DNA from 2 places in the Azospirillum sp. BE72 genome. Region 2 is predicted to be linked to the other one. Evidence: predicted binding sites of a transcription regulator. Region 2 holds the regulator's gene; the other holds the start of a gene.

Region 1 (10,783 bases), 370 kb from region 2:
CACGCCTATTTCGACGGCGCGGTGATGCTGCTGTTCTTCCTGCTGATCGGCCGCTATCTCGACCAGCGGGCGCGCGGCCGGGCACGCTCGGCGGCGGAACAGCTGCTGGGCCTGCGCGCCAACGCCGTCACCATCCTGCGCGAGGACGGCACCAGCGCCGTCGTTCCGCCGGAACAGGTTACCAGCGGTACCACCATCCTGGTCGCGGCGGGCGAACGCATCCCGGTGGACGGGCGGGTGTCCGACGGCATCTCCGACCTCGACACCGGCCTGATCACCGGCGAGACGGTGCCGGGCACCGCAAGACCGGGCGACCAGGTCTTCGCCGGAACGCTGAACCTGACCGCGCCGCTGCGCCTGACCGTCACCGCGGTGGGGGAGGGCACGCTGCTCGCCGAGATCGTCCGGCTGATGGAGGTGGCGGAACAGGGCCGCGCCAAATATGTCGCCATCGCCGACCGGGTGTCGCGGCTCTATGCCCCGGTGGTGCATCTGGCCGCCTTGAGCACCTTCGCCGCCTGGATGCTGCTGGGCGGGGCGATGTGGCAGGACGCGCTGATGAACGCCATCGCCGTGCTGATCATCACCTGCCCCTGCGCGCTGGCGCTGGCGGTGCCGGTGGTGCAGGTGATCGCCAGCGGCCGGCTGATGCGCCAGGGCACCCTGTTGAAGAGCCCGACCGCGCTGGAACGACTCGCCGCCATCGACACGGTGGTGTTCGACAAGACCGGCACCCTGACCGAAGGGCGCCCGGTGCCGCAGCTGGACGGGCTGGCGGCGGAGGATCTGGCGCTGGCGGCCTCGCTCGCCGCGGCAAGCCGCCATCCGCTGGCCCGCGCGCTCGCAGCCGCCGCGCCGCAGGTGCCGGTGGCCGCAGGCGTGCGCGAGATCGCCGGTGCCGGCCTGTTGCTGCAGACCCCTGATGGGGAGGTCCGGCTGGGCAGCCGCCGTTTCACCGGCGCGCCGCTGGAGGCGGAGGACGCCGCCGGTCCGGAGCTGTGGCTCGCCCGTCCGGGCGAGGAGCCGCGGCGGATCGTGTTCCTCGACGCTCCGCGGCCGGATGCCGCCGCCGTGGTGGCGGCGCTGAAGGCCCGCGGGCTGGAGATGCGGCTGCTGTCGGGCGACCGCAAGGGGGCGGTGGCGGCGGTGGCGGAACGGCTGGGCATCGCCGACTGGCGCGCCGAGCAGACCCCTGCCGACAAGACCGCCGTGCTGGCCGAACTGGCCGCCGAGGGACGCACGGTTCTGATGGTGGGCGATGGGCTGAACGATGCCCCGGCGCTGGCCGCGGCGGCGGTGTCGATGTCGCCCTCCACCGCGGTGGACGTCAGCCAGACCGCGGCGGACGTGGTGTTCCAAGGCCGGCTGCTGCGCCCGATCGTCGAGACGGTGGAGGTCGCCCGCCGGTCCGGCCGTCTGGTCCGGCAGAATTTCGGCATCGCGCTGGTGTATAACCTCTGCGCCGTGCCGCTCGCGATGGGCGGCATGCTGACGCCGCTGCTGGCGGCGCTCGCCATGTCGTCGTCGTCGCTGATCGTCATTCTCAACGCGCTGCGGCTGGCCCGCGGTGCCGTCGTCAAGGATGTTCCCGTCCAGGATATGGCTGTGCGGGATCTGCCGGGTAAGGATTCGGGTGATGGACGAGCTTCTCTATCTGATCGCGATCGCGCTCAGCCTGGGCGGTCTGGGGCTGGCGGCCTTTCTGTGGGCGCTGAAGTCCGGCCAGTTTGACGATCTCGACGGCGCGGCGCACCGCGTCCTGTTCGACGACGACCTGCCGGCGGCCCCCCGGTCCGGGACCGAGCCGGCCGCCCCGGAGGCTGTCCGCAGGCAATAGTGCCAAAGCCCGTATGGGCAAAGAAAAGGTTGTATGCGTGCGAGGTTGCGATTCTCAGCGATTGCCACCAATATGAGCCCATGCGGAATGAAAGGCTGGGTTCGTCCATGCCACCTTTTGATACGGTTCGCGCTCGGGAAAAGAGCGCTGCGACGGAAATGAATCCCTGCGGGGCATGTCCCGTGCGCAGCCTGACGGTTTGCGCCGCGCTGGAACCGGAGGAGCTGCGCCGTCTTGCCGACATTCTGCAGAATGTGCGCATCGATGCCGGCCACACCCTGTTCGCCGAAGGCGACGCGGCCGACGCGCTCTACAACGTCACCTCCGGTACGGTGAAGCTGTACAAGCTGCTGCCGGACGGGCGCCGCCAGATCACCGGCTTCCTGGTGACCGGCGACTTCCTGGGGCTGGCCGTCAACGACAGCTATGCCTACACCGCGGAGACCGTCACCAGCGCCTCGCTCTGCCGCTTCCCGCGCAAGAAGATCGACGCGCTGCTGGAGGAATTCCCCAAGATGCAGCGGCGCCTGTTCTCCATGGCGTCGAACGAACTGGCCGCCGCACAGGACCAGATGCTCCTGCTGGGCCGCAAGACGGCGAAGGAGAAGATCTGCTCCTTCCTGCTGATGCTGTCCCAGCGGGCCGCCCGTCGCGGCCACAAGGAAAACCCGGTCTTCGTGCCGATGAGCCGCGCCGACATCGCCGACTATCTGGGCCTGACCACCGAGACGGTCAGCCGCACCTTCACCCAGCTGAAGACCGCGGGCGTGATCTCGTTGCAGGAAGGCAACAAGGTCCTGATCGCGGACATCGACGCGATGTACGATTTGGCCGAAGGGGCGTGACGCGGGCTGTCACGCCTTAGCTCAGGACCGTTACTGCTTCCTTGCGAATCACGGACGGAACCGGCACAGCGGGGGCGCTGCCGAAAGCCTCCCGCGCGTTACTCCCGCCGCACCGGCCGCAGCTCGAACTGCAGCCACACCAGCATCGACACCACCAGGATGGCGCCGGCCTGATGGGCGGCGGCGACGGGGAGCCACACCACGGTCAGCAGCGTGACGATGCCCAGCGCGATCTGCAGCAGGATCATGGCGGCCGACGCCAAAGCCGCGCGGCCGGCGCGGCCGGGCAGGCGGGCGGTCAGGACGCGGGCGGACAGCACCAGGACCACGACTCCGGTCAGGATCGCCAGTGTGCGGTGGATGAGCTGGATCGCCGCGGTGTTCTCGAACGGATTGAGCCACCAGGGAGTCAGCGTGTTCACCTCCGGCGGAATCCAATGGCCGGCCATTAGCGGGAAGGTGTTGTAGGCGAGGCCGGCATCCGACCCGGCGACGAAGGCGCCCCAGACGATGGTGACGGCGACCAGCCCAAGCGCCCAGCCGGTAAGGCGGCGCAAGCCGGCAGCCTCCGGACGCCACCCCGCCAGCGGCAGCGGGTCGAGCAGCCCCAGCGCAGTGCGCAGCAGCAAGGCATAGATCAGGATCGCGGTGCCGAGATGCAGGGCCAGCCGGTAATGGCTGACATTCGGCGCATCGACCAGTCCGCTCTTCACCATGAACCAGCCGATGCCGCCCTGCAGCCCGCCCAGCAGGAACAGGCCCATCAATTTCGGCCACAGTTCGGGCGAGATGCGGCCCTGCATCCAGAAGCGCAGGAAGGGGATGAGGAAGACGAAGCCGATCAGCTGGCCCCACAGCCGGTGGAACCACTCCCACCAGAAGATCGACTGGAACCCCGCCAGATCCATGTGGCTGTTGTAGATGCGGAACTCCGGCGTCTGCTTGTAGAGGTCGAAGACCCGGTTCCACTCCGCCTCCGACAAGGGCGGCAGGATGCCGATCAACGGTTTCCATTCCACCATCGACAAGCCGGATTCGGTCAGCCGGGTGATGGCGCCGATCACGGCCATGGCCAGCACCATGGCGGCGCAGACCAGAAGCCAGACGGCGATCGGCCGATTCGGATTGGGGCGGGCGGAAGAGGCGAGGCTGTCGGAGGCAAAGGCGGTCACGGCGGTAATCCGGAGCACGGCGGTGGGATGTTCGCCAATGTGGTGCGAACATCCCGCTCCGTCAAACGCCTCTTGTCCCGTATGGGGCGGGCGGTGTCCGCTCAGGCGGTTCCGTCGGCCGTGGCGATGCCGCCTTGGGCCTGCGCGGTCTGGCTCTGGAACAGTGCCGCCTCGGCCGCACGGCGGGCGACGAGGCCCGGCAGTTGGGTCGGCTTGCCGTTCACCGTCGCGTAGACCCAGCGGCCGAACTGGCCTGCGGCCCCGGCATAGTCGCCGGCGTTCAGCAGCTTCAGCAGGGTCGAGCTTTGCAGGCTGCCGGCCCCCAAATTGAAGACGAAGGAGGACAGAGCGCCGCGCTGGTCGTCGTTGAGGGGCACCTTCACCAACGCGTCGACGCGGCCGGCGGCATCCGTCAGGTCGGAGGCGAGGAAGCTGTCGGCCTGATCGGCGGTGATGGTCTGGCCCATCTTCACGCCCGCCGTGTGACCGTAGCCGATGGTGGGGACGCCCGCCGGGCAGAGGTAGGCTTTGAGATACAGACCTTCGAAATGCTTCACGAGGTCGACCGCGGCTTGGCAGACCGGCTTGGTGGTCATGATTGGAAACTCCCGCTTCGCGCACTAGGTGGGCGATATCCGCCCTCAAAGGAGGCAATCCTAGACGCAACACCCGCGCAACGGGAAGTGTAGATTTCAAATTGTCGTAAACAGTTACCTGGGCGAGGCGTGGGGCTCAGGGCGTGAGGGTGTGGGCCGCCCCGAACAGCACGAACAGGGCGAACAGGAGCGCGAACAATCCGGCGATGGTCGTGCATTCCAGCAGCGCCTCCACCAGCCTGCCCTCGCGATCCTGCCAAGTCGGAGGCCTAAAACTCGGAGGCTTGCAAATCCGCTGCCCGATGGCCGGACTGGCGTCGGTGCCGTTTGCCGCCTTGTCCGCCACCTCGCCGGACAGGCTGCCGGCTGCATCACGATCGCTCCAGCCTTCGTTCCAGGACTTTGTCCTGCGCTCCGCCATCATCGCGCCCTCCGTAAACTCCGCCGCCGGAATTCGCTAAAATTTTAACGATCCGGGATGGCGGGCGCTGTGACGGCTGTCACAGGGGCGCGGAGGGCGTGACGTCGGGGGCCGCTGCAAAAGCCCGGAAGGGCGTCAATGAATACGGAAATCCACGGCGGCGTGACGCAGAGCGCCGGGGGTGATCAGGGTCTGGGTCGCCAGCCGCACCGAATGCAGCTTGCCGTCGAGGTTGCGCTGCCAGAAATCGAGGAAGCGCCGCAGGACGGGATACTCCGGCGCCTGATCCAGATCCTGCCAGAGATAGCACTGCAGAAGGCCGGGATGATCCGGCATGTGATAGAGGATCTCGGCCGTGGTCAGGCGGAAATCACGGAGCTGGAGGACGAGATTGGCCATGCGCGGTCTCCCATGCGGTTGGCTGATCGGTCGGGGATGTGCGGTGTCAGGTTCCTCTCATGCGATCCCGGCGGTGGTGCGCCGACACCGGGAAGGTCGGATCCCCATGTGACCCTTTGAAGAAATCTTGCCCGGCGGCGATCACTCTCGCAAGACAGAAAATCGTTATTTGACAATATGTTAGCAGCATTGAAAGAGGAGTGCTGCCGGCATTTGCGCCAAATTCCGCAACGAGCCTCTTGAATCCCCAAACTGCTTCGATTAGCTGTCTGGCACTCGCCGGGTGGGAGTGCTAACAGCCGCCGCCCGCGCCAATTCACGTCAGTCAGAACCAAGCCTTGATCCAAGGAGGCATTCCATGAAGTTCCGCCCGCTGCACGACCGCGTCGTCGTCAAGCGTCTGGAGTCCGACACCAAGACCAAGGGTGGGATCATCATCCCCGACACGGCCAAGGAAAAGCCGCAGGAAGGCGAGATCATCGCCGTCGGCCCCGGCGCTCGTGACGAGGCCGGCAAGGTCGTGGCGCTGGACGTCAAGGCCGGCGACCGTATCCTGTTCGGCAAGTGGTCGGGCACGGAAGTGAAGATCGAAGGCGTCGATTACCTGATCATGAAGGAATCGGACATCATGGGCGTCATCGAGGCCTAAGTCCTCCGCCCGTATCCTTCGAAATTTACAAGTTAAAGGAATCGAGACATGGCTGCCAAAGACGTCAAGTTCGGCCCCACCGCGCGCGAAAAGCTGCTGCGTGGCGTTGACATCCTCGCCGACGCCGTGAAGGTCACGCTGGGCCCGAAGGGCCGCAACGTCGTGATCGAGAAGTCCTTCGGCGCTCCGCGCATCACTAAGGACGGTGTGTCGGTCGCCAAGGAAATCGAACTGTCGGACAAGTTCGAGAACATGGGCGCCCAGATGGTCCGCGAGGTCGCCTCGAAGACCAACGATCTGGCCGGTGACGGCACCACCACCGCCACCGTTCTGGCCCAGGCCATCGTCCGCGAAGGCGTGACGAAGGTCGCCGCCGGCCTGAACCCGATGGACCTGAAGCGCGGCATCGACATCGCCGTCGCCGCCGTCGTCGCCGACATCCAGGCCCGCGCCAAGAAGGTTACGACCAACGACGAGATCGCCCAGGTCGGCACCATCTCCGCCAACGGCGAAGCCGAAATCGGCAAGATGATCGCCCAGGCGATGGAGCGCGTCGGCAACGAAGGCGTCATCACGGTGGAAGAGGCCAAGAGCCTGGACACCGAGCTGGACGTCGTCGAGGGCATGCAGTTCGACCGCGGCTACCTGTCGCCGTACTTCATCACCAACGCCGACAAGATGATCGCGGACCTCGAAAACCCGTTCATCCTGCTGCACGAGAAGAAGCTGTCGGGCCTCCAGCCCCTGCTGCCGGTCCTCGAGGCCGTCGTCCAGTCGTCGCGTCCGCTGCTGATCATCGCCGAGGACATCGAGGGCGAGGCCCTGGCCACCCTGGTCGTCAACAAGCTGCGCGGCGGCCTGAAGATCGCCGCCGTGAAGGCCCCGGGCTTCGGTGATCGCCGCAAGGCGATGCTGGAGGACATGGCCATCCTGACCGGCGGCCAGGTCATCAGCGAAGATCTCGGCATCAAGCTCGAGAACGTCACCCTCGACATGCTGGGCACCGCCAAGAAGGTCGTGATCTCCAAGGAGACCACCACGATCGTCGACGGCGCCGGCGAGAAGGCCGACATCGAAGCCCGTTGCGGCCAGATCCGCGCCCAGGCCGAGGAGACCACCTCGGACTACGACCGCGAGAAGCTGCAGGAGCGTCTGGCCAAGCTGGCCGGCGGCGTCGCGGTCATCCGCGTCGGCGGTGCGACCGAGGTCGAGGTGAAGGAGCGCAAGGATCGCGTTGACGACGCCATGCACGCCACCCGCGCCGCGGTGGAAGAGGGCGTGGTCGCCGGTGGCGGTTCGGCCCTGCTGTACGCCGGCAAGGCGCTGGACAAGCTGGTCCCGGTCAACGACGAGCAGCGCGTCGGCATCGACATCATCCGCCGCGCCCTGCAGGCCCCGGTCCGTCAGATCGCCTACAACGCGGGCACCGACGGTTCGATCGTGGTCGGCAAGCTGCTGGACCAGAACGACCCCAACTTCGGCTACGACGCCCAGAAGGGTGAGTTCACCGATCTGGTCGCCGCCGGCATCATCGATCCGGTGAAGGTGGTCCGCACCGCCCTGCAGGACGCGGCCTCGATCGCCGGCCTGCTGATCACCACCGAGGCGATGATCGCCGAGAAGCCGGAGAAGAAGGCTGCTCCGGGCGGCATGCCGGGCGGCATGGGCGGCATGGACGACATGGGCTTCTAATCAGCCCGCAGTCCGTCTATCTGCCGACCGTTCCACGGTTCGGGAAAGGGGCGCCTCCGCAAGGGGGCGTCCTTTTTCTTTTGGGGTCGTGGATGCCCCGGGGATGCGCGGGAGATACGTTGGCAGGTTGCAGCCACCCTCCGCCATCCGGAAAAGTCAAGGCGAAGTCCGCCTTGCTTTGGCGCGGGCGCCTCCCAATAATCCGCCCCTCTCGCCGGGCGCCCCAATGCGGGGCGCCGGCCTCTGACTTCCGTATTTTTCAACGAGGGCCTGTTCCATGCGCTCCTTCGAGGGCCAGCATTCCGACAACGTCGCCATCAAGCGCACCCGCGAGCAGAAGCAGCGCCAGCTGGTTCAGCTCAAGGAGCAGCTGGCGACGCTGAAAGCCCACGCGGCCCCCGCCATCCGTGAAGCGCTGGTCAAGCGCATCGCCGAACTCGACGCCGAACTGCGCCAGCCTGCCAAGCCTCCCCGCGAGGGCCGCGAGGGCCGCGAGGACGCGCCGCGTCCCCCCCGCCGCGAATCGCGTCCCAGTGTCTTCCGTGCCGAAGACAGTGCCGACCGCAGCGCCGCGGTGTCCGCATCCAGCGTCTTCGCCTCACCCCGCCGCCGCAGCTGAGGACGGACAGCGCCATGCCTGCCGATCGCACCGCTCCCGTCAAAGGATCCCGTCTCGCCGATCAGGCCTGGCTGCTGATGATGCTGCCGCCCCTGTTCTGGGCAGGCAACGCGGTCCTGGGGCGTGCGGTCGCCGGGGCCGTGCCGCCCATCGGGCTGGCCTTCTGGCGCTGGTGCCTGGGCGTGCTGATCGTGCTGCCCTTCGCCTGGCCGCACCTGCGCCATGACATCACGCCGATCCTGGCGCGCTGGAAGAGCGTGCTGCTGCTGGGCACGCTGGGCATCGGCATCTACAACACCTTCCAATACATCGCGCTGAACACGACGACCGCGCTGAACTGCGTGATGCTGCAGTCGTCGATGCCCGTGATGATCGTCCTGATGAGCCTCGTCCTGTTCCGCGACCGGATCGGGGCGATGCAGGGGCTGGGCATCGCCGTCTCGCTGGTCGGTGCGATGACGCTGATCTCCCATGGCGATCCGGCGACGCTGCTGGGGCTGGAACTGAACGCAGGCGATGTCTGGATGCTGGCGGCGGTGGTGATCTATGCCGCCTATACCACGCTGCTGCGCCGCCGGCCGGCGATCCATGGCCTGAGCTTCGTCGTCGTCACCTTCGCCATCGGTGCCGTGGAGCTGCTGCCCTTCTACATCTGGGAAAGCCTGAGCGGAAATCCGGTGCAGGCGAGTGGCATCACGTTGCTGGCGGTCGGCTATACCGTGCTGTTCCCGTCCATCGCCGCCTATCTCTGCTTCAACCGGGCGGTGGAACTGCTCGGCCCCAACACGGCGGGCCTCGCCATCCATCTGGTGCCCGTCTTCGGCAGCCTGCTGGCCATTCTGTTCCTGGGCGAGCAGCCGCATCTCTACCACGGGATCGGCATCGCCCTGATCGCCGCCGGCATCGTCCTGGCGACCCGCCGCCGCGTCTGACGGATTTCCAGATTATTTCCAGTGGCGGGTAATTTTCCTCATCACGTGCTGAAATGATGTTGTTTGAGGGATATTCTCGCTCGCAAGGCAGCATCGGTGCGGCGTAGTCTTCGATCGGTTCTTCAGGATATCTGGATTTTGGCGAATCTGTTCTTGGAACTCGCCAACTGGGTTTTCAACATGTGGTGGGATAGCGCTCTGATAAGGCGTATGCAGCGGATGTTCGCGCGTATACTATCCCCGATATCCTTTTAGACACATCCGCTATCCTTCGCGCCAGCGGCGGTCAATAAGGGATGACCGCTAAAATGCAGGTCATGGCGGCGGTTCGCACACCGATCGTCGCCATGAGGAGCCGGCGCTGTCCGCCGGTCCGCTGTGGTGGAGGTCCCAAGATGCCCCTGCAAATGCCTGTGCCGGTTTCCGTGAATACCGCCTGCCTCGTTCACATCGTCGACGGCGACCTGCTGTCGCGCAGCACGCTCTCGCGGGCATTGGGTGCCGTCGGCATCGCCTGCCGCGTCCACAGCACCGGCGCCGACGCGCTGACCGTGCTGGGCACCGCCTCCTCCTGCATCGTCGTGCGCAACGACCTGCCGGACATGACCGCCATCGAATTCATGGCCGAAGCCTCGCTGCATGGCCATGACCTGCCGGTTCTGGTGGTTACCGAACAGGGCGACGTCGACGCCGCCGTGGCCGCGATGAAGGCCGGGGCGTCCGATTGCATCGCCCATCCCTTCGCCGTTCCCGCCTTCCTGGACCGGCTGCGCGCCTGTCTGGCGTCTGGCAACCCCCATGCCGAGCAGCGCGACCGCGGCCGCGACGCCGTCCGCCGACTCGCTCTGCTGAGCCGCCGCGAGTCGGAGGTGCTGGAGCTGATCGTCGACGGCAAGCAGAGCAAGACCATCGCCTGGGAACTGGGCATCAGCATCAAGACGGTGGAGGTCCACCGCGCCCGCATTATGGAGAAGACCGGCAGCCGGTCCATCGTCGGGCTGGGCCGCCTGTGGGAAGCGGCGGAGATGCTGCGCGGTCGCGACCTGCCGCGTGCGCTGCCCATCCGTCAGACGGCGATGATGGAAGCGATCGCATCCTGACAGTCCATCCGGGTGCGGCTTTCCAGGCGGAATGACGTTACCGGGACCGAAGCTTCGAAAATCGGTGCCGGTCCGGTCCTTCTCGTTGGGATCGGCGGCCAGAGGATTGTAAAGTTCTGGAGAAGAGCAACCAGAACGCCGACAGGAGCGGTCCGATGTTCCCCGACCATGGTCACCGTCGCATTTCCGTGGCGTCGCCCGACGATATCGCCACGGCGCGGCGGATCGCGGCGGAGCGGGCCGACGGCGTGCTGGCTGCCGAAGAGGCCGCCCGTTTGGACCGCCTTGTGGCGGCGCTGTGCGGACATGCGCTGAGCCGTCCCGATGGGACGCTGCTGATCGCCCGCATGCGGTCCGGAGCCGGGGTCGAGTGCCTGGCGTACGACCGCGATCCCGCAACGGCCGAACTGCCGCCGGACCTGGTCCAGGGGCTTGGCGCCGATCTGGAGGCGGCGCGGCGGCTGGCCGACCGTTTCCACATCCATGCCACGCCGGGCATCGGGTCGGCGCTGCTGGTGCGC
Region 2 (10,783 bases):
TCCTCCAGCAGCCCGCCGACGCTGTGGATCATCGACACCTCCAGCGCCTCCGCCGGGTCGAGCGGCGGCAGCAGGCCGGGCAGGCGGGCGGCCAGCATCGACTTGCCGGAGCCGGGCGGACCGATCATCAGCAGATTGTGCGAGCCGGCGGCGGCGACCTCCAGCGCGCGCTTGGCGGTCTCGTTGCCCTTCACGTCGCGCAGGTCGGGCGGCGGCGCATCCTGTTCCTGCAGGCGCGGCTTGGGCGGGGTCAGCACCTGGGTGCCCTTGAAATGGTTGATGAGCGCCAGCAGGTTGGCCGGCGCCAGCACGTCCAGATCGGGACCGGCCCAGGCCGCCTCGCCACCGCAAGCCGCCGGACAGATCAGTCCGCGGTCGTTGGCCAGCGCGTCGATGGCGGCGGGCAGCACGCCGGCCACCGGGGTCAGGGCGCCGTCCAGCGCCAACTCGCCCAGTGCCACATAGCGGGCGATCTCCGCATCCGGCAGCACCCCCATCACCGTCAGCAGGCCGAGCGCGATCGGCAGGTCGAAATGACTACCCTCCTTCAGCACGTCAGCGGGGGCGAGGTTGACGGTGATGCGCTTGGCCGGCAGCGCCAGCCCCAGCGCATGCAGGGCGGCGCGCACACGCTCCCGGCTTTCGCCCACCGCCTTGTCGGGCAGGCCGACGACGGTGAAGGCGACGATTCCCCCGGACATCTGGACCTGGACGTCGATCCCCAGCACCTCGATGCCCTGGAACGCCACCGTGTTGACGCGCGCAACCACCACCACACCCCGGAAGAGACATCCGCTCGGACATAATGCACGCGATTGTAGTCACTGCCATGCCGTTGCGCCAGCACGAGATGAGCCGACCCGGCCGACGCGGCCCCGTCATGCCCGCCCGGCGCAGGGAACGGTTGTCGCGGCCGGCGCGCCGCCTAACATGAGGGCAAACCCATTCCGGGCCGCATTCCCGGCACGCATCGTCGAAAAGGAACCGCCACCGTGCAGCTTCACCTGAGCACCTGGGCCGAGGTCGAGACCTACCTGAAGACCTCCAAGGGCATCATCATGCCGATCGGCTCGACCGAGCAGCACGGGCCGAACGGGCTGGTCGGCACCGACGCCATCTGCGCCGAAGTCATCGCGAAGGGGGTCGGCGACGCCACCGGCGCGCTGGTCGGCCCGACCATCCCGGTCGGCATGGCCGTCCACCACATGGAATTCCCCGGCTCGATGACGCTGAAGCCGTCGACGCTGATCGCGGTGCTGCGCGACTATGTCGGCTCGCTGGCCGAACATGGGTTCGACCGTTTCTTCTTCGTCAACGGCCATGGCGGCAACATCGCCACGCTGCGTGCCGCCTTCTACGAAATCTATGCGGAGAACCGGGCGCTGCGCGGCCGCGACGCGCCGGATCTGCGCTGCACCCTGGTGAACTGGTGGGAGAACGGCGAGGTCGGCCGGCTGTCGCGCGAGCTGTACCAGGGCAAGGAAGGCTCGCACGCCACCCCCAGCGAGGTGTCGCTGACCCAGTACGCCTATCCCGACTCGATCAAGACCGCGGCGATGGAGCCGGAGCAGGCGCCGGCCGGCGGGTTCCACGACGCCCGCGACTTCCGCCGCCGCTACCCGGACGGCCGCATCGGCTCCGCACCCGGCCTTGCCCGCCCCGAGCACGGGCAGCGCCTGTACGAGGCGGCGGTCGGCGCCATCAGCGCCCAGTACCGCGCCTTCCTGGCGGAACAGTGACGGCGGCCTGCGGTCGCAGGTGAGCGGGGCTTCTTCGCCCCGCACGTTGATTCGGCGGTTGGACCTGCCTAAATTCGGACCGGTCGCGGGATTTCCGATCCACGTCGACCGAGTGCGAAACGACGGCCCGGAAAAGACCGCCAGACGTCCATGATCAACGAGCTGAACCAGCGATCGCGCGAAGTCTTCCGACTGATCGTCGACGCCTATGTGGCGTCCGGCGAACCGGTCGGCTCGCGCACCATTTCGCGGCGGCTTGGCATGGCCTTGTCGCCCGCGACCATCCGCAACGTGATGGCCGACCTGGAGGAGCAGGGGCTGCTCTACGCCCCGCACACCTCCGCCGGACGCATCCCGACCGACGCCGGCCTGCGCATGTTCGTCGACGGCCTGCTGGAGATCGGGTCGCTGACCGAGGACGAGCGCGCCTCGATCGAAGCGAAATGCTCCGCCTCCGGCCGCGCCTTCGCCGACGTGCTGGGCGAGGCCTCCACCATGCTCTCCGGCCTGTCGCACTGCGCCGGCCTGGTGGTGGCGCCCAAGACCGACCGGCCGCTGAAACACATCGAATTCGTGTCGCTCGGCCCCGGCCGCGCCCTGGTCGTTCTGGTGAACGAGGATGGGCTGGTCGAGAACCGGGTGATCGAAGTGCCGATGGGGGTGCCGACCTCCACCCTGCAGACGGTCTCGAACTTCCTCAGCGCCAAACTCGCCGGCCGCACGCTGGACGAGGCCCGGCAGGAGGTTCTGCAGGAGATCGAACAGCAGAAGACCCAGCTGGACGAGCTTTCGCGCAAGGTGGTCGCCGCCGGGCTGGCCACCTGGGCCGGCAGCGGCGGGTCGAATGCCGGCCAGCTGATCGTCCGCGGCCAGTCCCGCCTGCTGGAGGACGTCACCGCCCTGTCGGACCTGGAGCGCGTGCGCGCCCTGTTCGAGGCGTTGGAGACCAAGGAGACGATGCTGCGCATGCTGGACGCCACCGGCCGCGGCGACGGCGTGCAGATCTTCATCGGGGCGGAGAACGTGCTGTTCAACCACTCCGGCTGCTCGATGATCATCTCCCCGTTCCAGAACAGCCGCGAACAGGTGATCGGCGCCATCGGGGTCATCGGCCCGACCCGCATCAACTACGCCCGCATCATTCCGCTGGTGGATTACACCGCCAAGGTGGTCAGCCGGCTGATCGGCTGACCACCCCACCTCGCCTCACTCCCCGCCATACTGACCAAGCAAGAATTGAGAAAACCATGAGCGAAGAGCAGAACAAGCCCGCCGACGCCACCGTGGAGCCGACCGAGGCCACCGCCGAGACTGCCAACACGGGCGCCGCCAATGGTGCCGATGCAGGTTCGCCCGAGGACCGCGTCGCCAAGCTGGAGGCGGAGGTCGCCAACCTGAAGGACCAGCTTCTGCGCGCCATGGCGGAGACGGAGAACACCCGCCGCCGTGCCCAGCGCGACCGCGAGGACGCCAGCAAGTTCGCCGTGTCCAGCTTCGCCAAGGAACTGGTGTCGGTCGCCGACAACCTGCGCCGTGCGCTGGACGCCGTCCCGGCCGAGGGCCGCGAGCAGGACGACATGCTGAAGGGCCTCGCCGTCGGCGTCGAGGCGACCGAGCGCCAGCTGTTCGCCGCCTTCGACCGCGCCGGCATCAAGAAGCTGGATCCGGCCGGCGAGCCGTTCGACCCGAACTTCCATCAGGTGATGTTCGAGATCGAGAACACCGGCAAGGCCGCCGGCACCGTCGTCCAGGTGCTGCAGCCCGGCTACACCATCCATGGCCGCCTGCTGCGCGAGGCGATGGTCGGCGTCGCCAAGGGCGGTGACGCGGGCGGGCAGCACGTCGATACGAAGGCGTAAGCATACAGTCTCCGCAAAGCCCCCGGTTCTGCGGCGATGCCGCCGGGCCGGGAGCTTGGCGTTGTTCGGAATAGGGGATGCCAGCGGTTGACGGTCACCGGGAAATTGCCTAGGCCTTTCCCTTATTCCTTTCGGCCGAGCAACCGGAGCCGCGTTCCATGCCCAAAAGCGTCCTGACCGTCGACGATTCCAAGACCATCCGCGACATGGTGGGGTTCACGCTGAAAGGCGCCGGCTATGAGGTGGCGGAGGCGTCGGACGGCAATGCCGGACTTGCGCTGATCAGCCAGCGCAAGTTCGACTGCATCATCACCGACCTGAACATGCCGGGCCTCGACGGGCTGGCCCTGACCCGCGCCATCCGTGCCTCGGCCCTCAATCGCGCCACCCCGGTCCTGCTGCTGACCACCGAAGCCGACCCCGCCAAGAAGTCCGCCGGCCGCGAAGCCGGCGCCACCGGCTGGCTGGTGAAGCCATTCAATCCCGAAAAGCTGGTGGAGACGGTGCGGAAGGTCTGTCCGTAAGTTACCTCTCTCCGGGATTTCCCCCTCTCCCCCCGGGGAGAGGGTCGGGGTGAGGGGGCATCCGCCGCGCCACCAGAAACTCCCCCTCCGGGTCATGCGCAGCGAAGCGCTGCTGTGCCTTGCCGCGATCGGCAACGGCGTAGCAGTAGACGCAACCATGCGGACAGCTGTCATAGTCGCCGATGTCGCGGCTCTCCGCGCACAGGCAGCCGGGCCGGTTGCCCTTCTCCCTTGCCGCGACCGGATACCCCGCCACGTCCGACAGCCGGACCGCATCGACGCAGCGGGCCGGCGCCGTGCCGGGGGTGTCCACCAACTCCGGCTGGGTGCAGAGCGTCAGCGCCATCCCCTCCCCCGCCGCGATGCCGGCCAAGTCCGTCAGCAGCGCGCGCTTTTCCTCAGCCTCCGGGTCGCGCCAGCCGATGCCGGCAGCGGCGAGGTTGCGGGCGGTCTTGCGGTAGGGCTGCAGGAAGGACACCACCACCTCGTCAGTCACCCCGCGCAGCGCCCGCGCGATATGGGCGAAGGTCTTGCGGTGCCAATCCGGCGGCGTGGCCTCGGTCAGCGCGATGGGGTCGTAGCGCCAGACGGCTGCCCGTGCGCCCCAGCGCTCGCGCAGCCGCGCCATGTGGCCGACCGCGGTTTCCCAGGCGGGAACGGAGCGTTCCAGCGCGGTCGGCAGGCCGGTGACGCTGTACTGCACGACGAAAGGAAAGCCGCGCTCCGCCACGCTATCGAGCGCAGGCAGGAACGGTCCCAGATTCTTGGTCCAGAAGATGAAGCCGTCGACCGTCGGCCGGGTCAGGTCGATGCGATAGGTCTGGCCGCCATAGGGATTGACCATCCGGCAGTAACCGGCGTCCAGGCGGTTCAGGAACCAGCGCCCGTAGAAGGCGGGAATGTCGGTCTTGTAGCTGGCGGAGATGATCATGGTGCCAGCATGGGAATGCCGGCCCGCCGCATCAAGGGCAGACCGGCATCAACAGCTGGTTGCCTGACGCTTTGACGTACAACATAAAGCCCCTCTCCCCTTGCGGGAGAGGGGTTGGGGTGAGGGGTGCTGCTCGGCCTGCAAAGGCGAAGGCAAACTTCCGCCCGGCAAGTCTGCCGGCGCCACCCTCACCCCAACCCCTCTCCCATCGAGGGAGAGGGGCTTGAACCGATTGGCTTACAGTCTTACTGCACCGCGCGGACTTCGACCACTTCGGGGATGTAGTGGCGCAGCATGTTCTCGATGCCGTGCTTCAGCGTGGCGGTGGAACTGGGGCAGCCGGAGCAGGCTCCCTTCATCGCCAGATAGACGACGCCCTTCTCGAAGCCCTGGAAGGTGATGTCGCCGCCGTCCTGGGCGACCGACGGGCGGACGCGGGTGTCCAGCAGTTCCTTGATCTGCTCGACGATCTCCTCGTCGTCGGCGTTCGACGCCGCGGCATGGCCGTCGCCGCCGTCCTCCAGCAGGACCGGGCGGTCGGCGGTGAAATGCTCCATGATGACGCCGAGGATCGACGGCTTCAGCAGGAACCAGTCGCGCGCGTCGGTCTTGGTGATGGTGATGAAGTCGGCGCCCAGGAACACGCCGACGATCCCCTCGATCTCGAACAGGCGCTGGGCGAGCGGCGAACGGGCGGCATCCTCGCGGCTGGTGAAGTCGGCGGTGCCGCGTCCGAGCACGTCACGCCCCGGCAGGAACTTGAGAGTCGCCGGGTTGGGCGTCTGCTCGGTCTGAATGAACATGGTCTGGTCCTCCATCGGCGGCGGAATGGAACCGCCGGCGCGCCCGGGATTGGGCCGCGGCACGATTGGGGGAAATTTGGGCCGAAACGCCGGGCGGATCAAGGACCCGGACTGTGTGGGTATTGGGCATCCGGCATGCGCCGCTATCCTTACTTACATGCCCCCGCTTACGTGATCGCGTCGAGCGCCTCGGTGCTGAGACCGCCGGGGACGATGGTCAGCGGAATGCGCAGGCGCCCGAGCCCGCGGCCGGTGTAGTAGGAGATCAACGGGCCGGGGCCTTCCGGGTCGGTGCCGGCGGCGAGGACGAGGATGGAGATGCTGGGCTCCTCCGCGATCAGGGCCAGCACCTCCTCCAGCCGGTTGCCTTCGCGGACATAGAGCGCCGGCAGGGTGCCGGTCAGCTGGTTGACCTCGCGCGCCAGCTTCTGCAGCTTCTGCTCCGCCTCCGCGCGCTGTTCCTCGCGGATCAGGTTCTCCACCGCCAGCCAGTGCTGCATCTCGCCCTGCTCCAGCACGGTCAGCAGCGCCACCTTGCCGCCCGACTTGCGGGCGCGCAGGCAGGCATAGCGCAGCGCGACCTTCAGCTCGGGGCTGTCGTCGACCACCACCAGGAAGATGCGCACGGGCTCGGCGGCCTGCGCCTCCTGCTTGGACGCGGGGTTTTCGGGCGTGGGAGTCTGTGTCGCGTCGGTCATCTCGATACCCCTCTCGGCTTAGACCCGGCGGAATGCGGCGCCGGCCGCCCAGCCGGCCGCGATGGCGCCGATGACGGCGGCCACCCCGTAGGTGACCGGGCGGTTGCGGGCGAAGTCCGACACTTCGGCGCTGAACCCGATCTTGGACACCACCAGCGGCGTGGTCTGGGCGCTGACCACGTCGCCGTCACGAATCAGCAGGGCTTCGACATTGTACAGCCCGGTCGGGACATTGGCCGGAAAATAGATGTTGGTGCGGAACAGCCGTTCGCCCAGGAAGGCGACCTGTCCCATGGAGATGGCGTACAGCCCCTGGCGCTGCTTGTTGCGGATCAGCGCGCTGCGGTAGGCGGCAAGCTGTTCCGGCGGCAGGGTGGCGTCGGCCGGCAGCTGCAGCTGCGGCAGGCCCAGCTGGTGGCGCTCCAGCACCGGGCGGCCGACCAGCTGGTCGAGCGGGCGGCTGACCGCCACCGTGTAGAAGCTGGGCACCTGGTCGAAGCGCAGGCTGTCGGTGTTCATCCACATGCCGGCCACCCGCTCCTTCCGGCGGACGGTGGCGGGCGCCCGCGGGCCGGTGACGACGATAGCGACGTCGCCCGCCCCGTCGGTGGTGCCGAACAGCACGACCTCCGTGCCCGTGAAGCCGGTGGTGATGGCGATCAGGTGGCTGGACAGGTCGGCGACCAGCTGCTGCGCCCATACCGTCGCCGCCACCGTGCCGCCCAGCAGCAGCCCGGCCAGCGCCGCCACGCCCTGCACGAGCAGGCGTTTCGTGGGCCTGCGTTTGGTCCGCCGGCCTTTCGTCCAAACGGCCATCACCGCACCCCCATGGTCAGGGTGAACAGGTCGTCGGGACGCGAGAACAGGTCGAAGGCCAGCTTCAGCGCCACCGCCACCACGATCGTCGCCAGCGCCAGCCGGGCGTTCTCGCCGCGCAGGCGGCTGCCGGCCTTGGTGCCGAACTGGGCGCCGACCACGCCGCCGATCAACAGAAGAAGCGCCAGCATGGCGTCCACCGTCTGGTTGGTGGCGGCCTGCAGCAGGGTCGCCGCCGCGGTGGTGAAGATGATCTGGAACAGCGAGGTGCCGGCAACCAGCCCGGCGGGCATGTTCAGCAGATAGATCATCGCCGGCACCAGAAGGAAGCCGCCGCCGATGCCCATGATCGCCACCAGCATGCCGCCGATCGCCCCGATCCCCGCCGGCAGCAGGGCGGAGATGTAGAGCTTGGAGCGCTGGAACCGCATCTTGAACGGCAGGCCGTGCAGCCAGATGTGGCGGTGCAGCTTGCCGCGCTTGGCCGTGGGGGCGCGGCGGCGCAGGATGGCGCGGCTGCTTTCCACCAGCATCATCCCGCCGATGGTGCCCAGGAAGAAGACGTAGGACAGGGTGATCGCGATGTCGATCTGGCCCAGCCGCTGCAGGATGCCGAAGATCCACACACCCACCGCGGTGCCGACCACGCCGCCGCCCAGCATCACGACGCCCAGCTTCACGTCGACATTGCCGCGCCGCCAGTGGGCGAGCACGCCCGACACGCTGGCGGCCACCAGCTGGTTGGCCTGGGTGCCGACGGCGATGGCGGGGGGAACGCCGATGAAGATCAGCAGCGGCGTCATCAGGAATCCGCCGCCCACCCCGAACATGCCCGACAGGAAGCCCACCAGCCAGCCCATGCCGAGCACCAGCAGCGCGTTGACCGACATCTCGGCAATCGGCAGGTAGACTTGCATGGAGGGGCGTGTCTGTCGGCAGCAGCGGGAGCGGCAGCTTACCCGAGCCGGCGCGGTGGCGGAAGTCCGCAGCACCGGCTTTTGCGGCTAGGACGAGGCAAGATGTCCGGACACCGCCGCGTGGAAGAACACCTGATAGCCCGCCTTGTGCGGGAAGACATGCTCCGCCTCGCGCCGGGCGGACTGCATGTCCAGCGCGTGCACCAGCACCCGGTTGCCATAGCGCCAAGCCGGGTTCACCGGCTTCCCGGCGGCGCGGGCGGCGGCGGCGACGGTGGTGTCGTACTGCACCTCCGCCCGGAAACCGCGCCGGTTGGCGGCGGGAGTGCCGAGAATGTGCAGGAAGACCGGCGGCTCCTTGTCCAGCGCGTCGATCTGGCGTTGGAGATGGTTGGCCCGCTGTTCGGCGGCGGACAGGCGGCCCGTCGCCTCCTCAAGCCGGCAGGCCAGGTCGGCCAGCGCCTCGGCCTCCGCGCGCTGGCGTTCCTTCAGCGGCAGAACCGAACGCCGCATCCGCTCCAGCCCGGCCGCCCGTTCCCAGCCGCGGCGGAAGCCGATCCAGCTCAGGTGGCACAGCACCGCCAGCGCCGCCACCAGCGGGACCACCGAGTCGAGGATCGTTCGCACCGCCTCCATCACCGCACCATCCCCCTTGCCCTCAGGCTTGCCCTTGGCACGTCCGTTGCTGAACCGCCGACAAGCACGCAGCAAGGAGCGTGCCGGAGGGACGGATGGGCAAACGGTTGCGTGCGGACGGCAAGACACGGGGGACGGGGCGATGACGTCGGACGCGCCGCTCCTGCTTGTCCTGGAGATGGTGATCCTGCTGGCCTGCCTCAGCTGGATCACCGTATCGATCATCCGGATCGGCCACCGGATCGCCGCGGTCCAGCGCCGCAAGTCGCAGCTGCGCCAGGGACGGACGGAGCTGACGCAGACCACCGAGGCGCTGCGTCGCGACATGCGCCGCCATGAGGCCGAACTGCGCCAGACGGAAGAGGCGATCGCCGTGCGCGCCGCGCAGGCGGCGGAGCTTCAGAGCCGGCTGAACGACCTTCGCCGCCACGGCCCCAGGGAATACACGCTGCTGAACGAACGGTTCGGCGACAAGGACCGGCTGTGGCTGCTCACCGTCCCGCGGCCGGACCGCCCGGAACGCTGGGCGGTGGCCGCCCCCGACAGCGGAACGGCGATGGCGCTGCTGTGCGCCCGGATCACCGTGCCGGAACGGCCGGTATTGGACGACCAGCTGAATTAGTCCAAAACGGAACCGGCCGCAGTTGCAGAATGCAACGCGGCCGGCAACGTGGTCGCGAAATGACGTGCAAATCGCGCTTACAGGACACCCTTCGAAGCGACCAGATCGCGCAGGTTCACCTCCGGCCGGGCGCCGACATGGCTGATGATCTCCGCCGCGGCGATGGCGCCCAGACGGCCACAGACCGCAGGCGACAGGCCGCGGGTGTAGCCGAACAGGAAGCCGGAAGCATAGAGGTCGCCGGCGCCGGTGGTGTCGACCACACGGTCGACCGGCTCCGCCGCCACCTCGACCACCTCGCCGCCGGAGACGATGACGGCGCCCTTCTCGCTGCGGGTCAGCGCCGCGGTCTTGCCCAGCCGCTTCACCGCGGCCAGCGCATCCTCGAAGCGGTCGGTGCCGTAGAGGGCGCCGATCTCGTGCTCGTTGGCGAACAGGATGTCGACGTGGCGTTCCACCAGATCGACGAACTCGGCATGGTGGCGGTGGACGCAGAAGCTGTCCGACAGCGACAGCGACACCTTGCGGCCGGCGGCATGGGCGATCTCCGCGGCCTTGCGGAAGGCTTCCTTGGCGCGGGGCGGATCCCACAGATAGCCTTCCAGGTAGGTCACCTGCGATCCGGCGATCACCGCCTCGTCGATGTCCTCCGGACCCAGCTCCACGCAGGCGCCGAGATAGGTGTTCATCGAGCGCTGTGCATCCGGCGTGACCAGGATCAGGCAGCGGGCGGTCGGCGCCCCGGCAACCAGCGGCGCGCTGTCGAAGGCGACGCCCGAAGCGCGGATGTCATGGCGGAACACGTCGCCCAGCTGGTCCTTGGCGACCTTGCCGATATAGGCGCCGCGCCCGCCGAGCATGGCGATGCCGGCCATGGTGTTGCCCGCCGAGCCGCCGGAGACCTCGACGCCCGGTCCCATGCGGCCGTACAGCTCCTCCGCACGGGCGGCGTCGATCAGCGTCATCGCCCCCTTCTCGATGGTGTTGGCGGCGAGAAAGGCGTCGTCAGCGTGGGCGATCACGTCCACGATGGCGTTGCCGATGCCGGTGACGTCGTAGGCAGACGCGGCCATGAGCTCTCCTGACAGGTCAAGCGGTGAAGGCGATGTTGCGGCGCGAGTATAGCCGTGGGCGCTCACATCACAAGTGCGGCTCCTGGAAGCACTCCCGATGTTTCCCGGTTGCGCTCGTGGCGGTGGTAGCTTGCATGATGAAAGTGACTATGCCACTGTCGCCGC

The links. The regulator HrcA, encoded in region 2, represses chaperone genes, less so after heat shock. The targets are predictions, from matches to a motif close to GTTAGCACTCNCCNNNGGNGAGTGCTAAC.
Region 1: the regulator HrcA is predicted to act here: its motif matches at 5,539-5,567, upstream of groES (co-chaperone GroES).

What each region holds. Positions count from the first base shown of each region.
Region 1 is NZ_JAVDTO010000001.1:392,922-403,704, forward strand. Features, by position in the region: gene J2Y49_RS01935 (heavy metal translocating P-type ATPase metal-binding domain-containing protein) at 1-1,731, shown strand, start outside; gene ccoS (cbb3-type cytochrome oxidase assembly protein CcoS) at 1,637-1,837, shown strand; gene J2Y49_RS01945 (Crp/Fnr family transcriptional regulator) at 1,996-2,682, shown strand; gene J2Y49_RS01950 (COX15/CtaA family protein) at 2,781-3,854, opposite strand; gene J2Y49_RS01955 (lysozyme) at 3,956-4,450, opposite strand; gene J2Y49_RS01960 (hypothetical protein) at 4,587-4,874, opposite strand; gene J2Y49_RS01965 (usg protein) at 5,007-5,270, opposite strand; gene groES (co-chaperone GroES) at 5,629-5,919, shown strand; gene groL (chaperonin GroEL) at 5,968-7,611, shown strand; gene J2Y49_RS01980 (hypothetical protein) at 7,889-8,230, shown strand; gene J2Y49_RS01985 (DMT family transporter) at 8,245-9,162, shown strand; gene J2Y49_RS01990 (LuxR C-terminal-related transcriptional regulator) at 9,558-10,262, shown strand; gene J2Y49_RS01995 (hypothetical protein) at 10,418-10,783, shown strand, end outside.
Region 2 is NZ_JAVDTO010000001.1:23,940-34,722, forward strand. Features, by position in the region: gene J2Y49_RS00125 (YifB family Mg chelatase-like AAA ATPase) at 1-770, opposite strand, end outside; gene J2Y49_RS00130 (creatininase family protein) at 993-1,739, shown strand; gene hrcA (heat-inducible transcriptional repressor HrcA) at 1,890-2,930, shown strand; gene grpE (nucleotide exchange factor GrpE) at 2,987-3,598, shown strand; gene J2Y49_RS00145 (response regulator) at 3,757-4,122, shown strand; gene J2Y49_RS00150 (DUF1848 family protein) at 4,124-5,053, opposite strand; gene J2Y49_RS00155 (NifU family protein) at 5,299-5,856, opposite strand; gene J2Y49_RS00160 (universal stress protein) at 6,024-6,554, opposite strand; gene J2Y49_RS00165 (TIGR02186 family protein) at 6,573-7,370, opposite strand; gene J2Y49_RS00170 (sulfite exporter TauE/SafE family protein) at 7,370-8,287, opposite strand; gene J2Y49_RS00175 (hypothetical protein) at 8,375-8,923, opposite strand; gene J2Y49_RS00180 (hypothetical protein) at 9,066-9,545, shown strand; gene J2Y49_RS00185 (adenosine kinase) at 9,623-10,618, opposite strand; gene J2Y49_RS00190 (helix-turn-helix domain-containing protein) at 10,749-10,783, shown strand, end outside.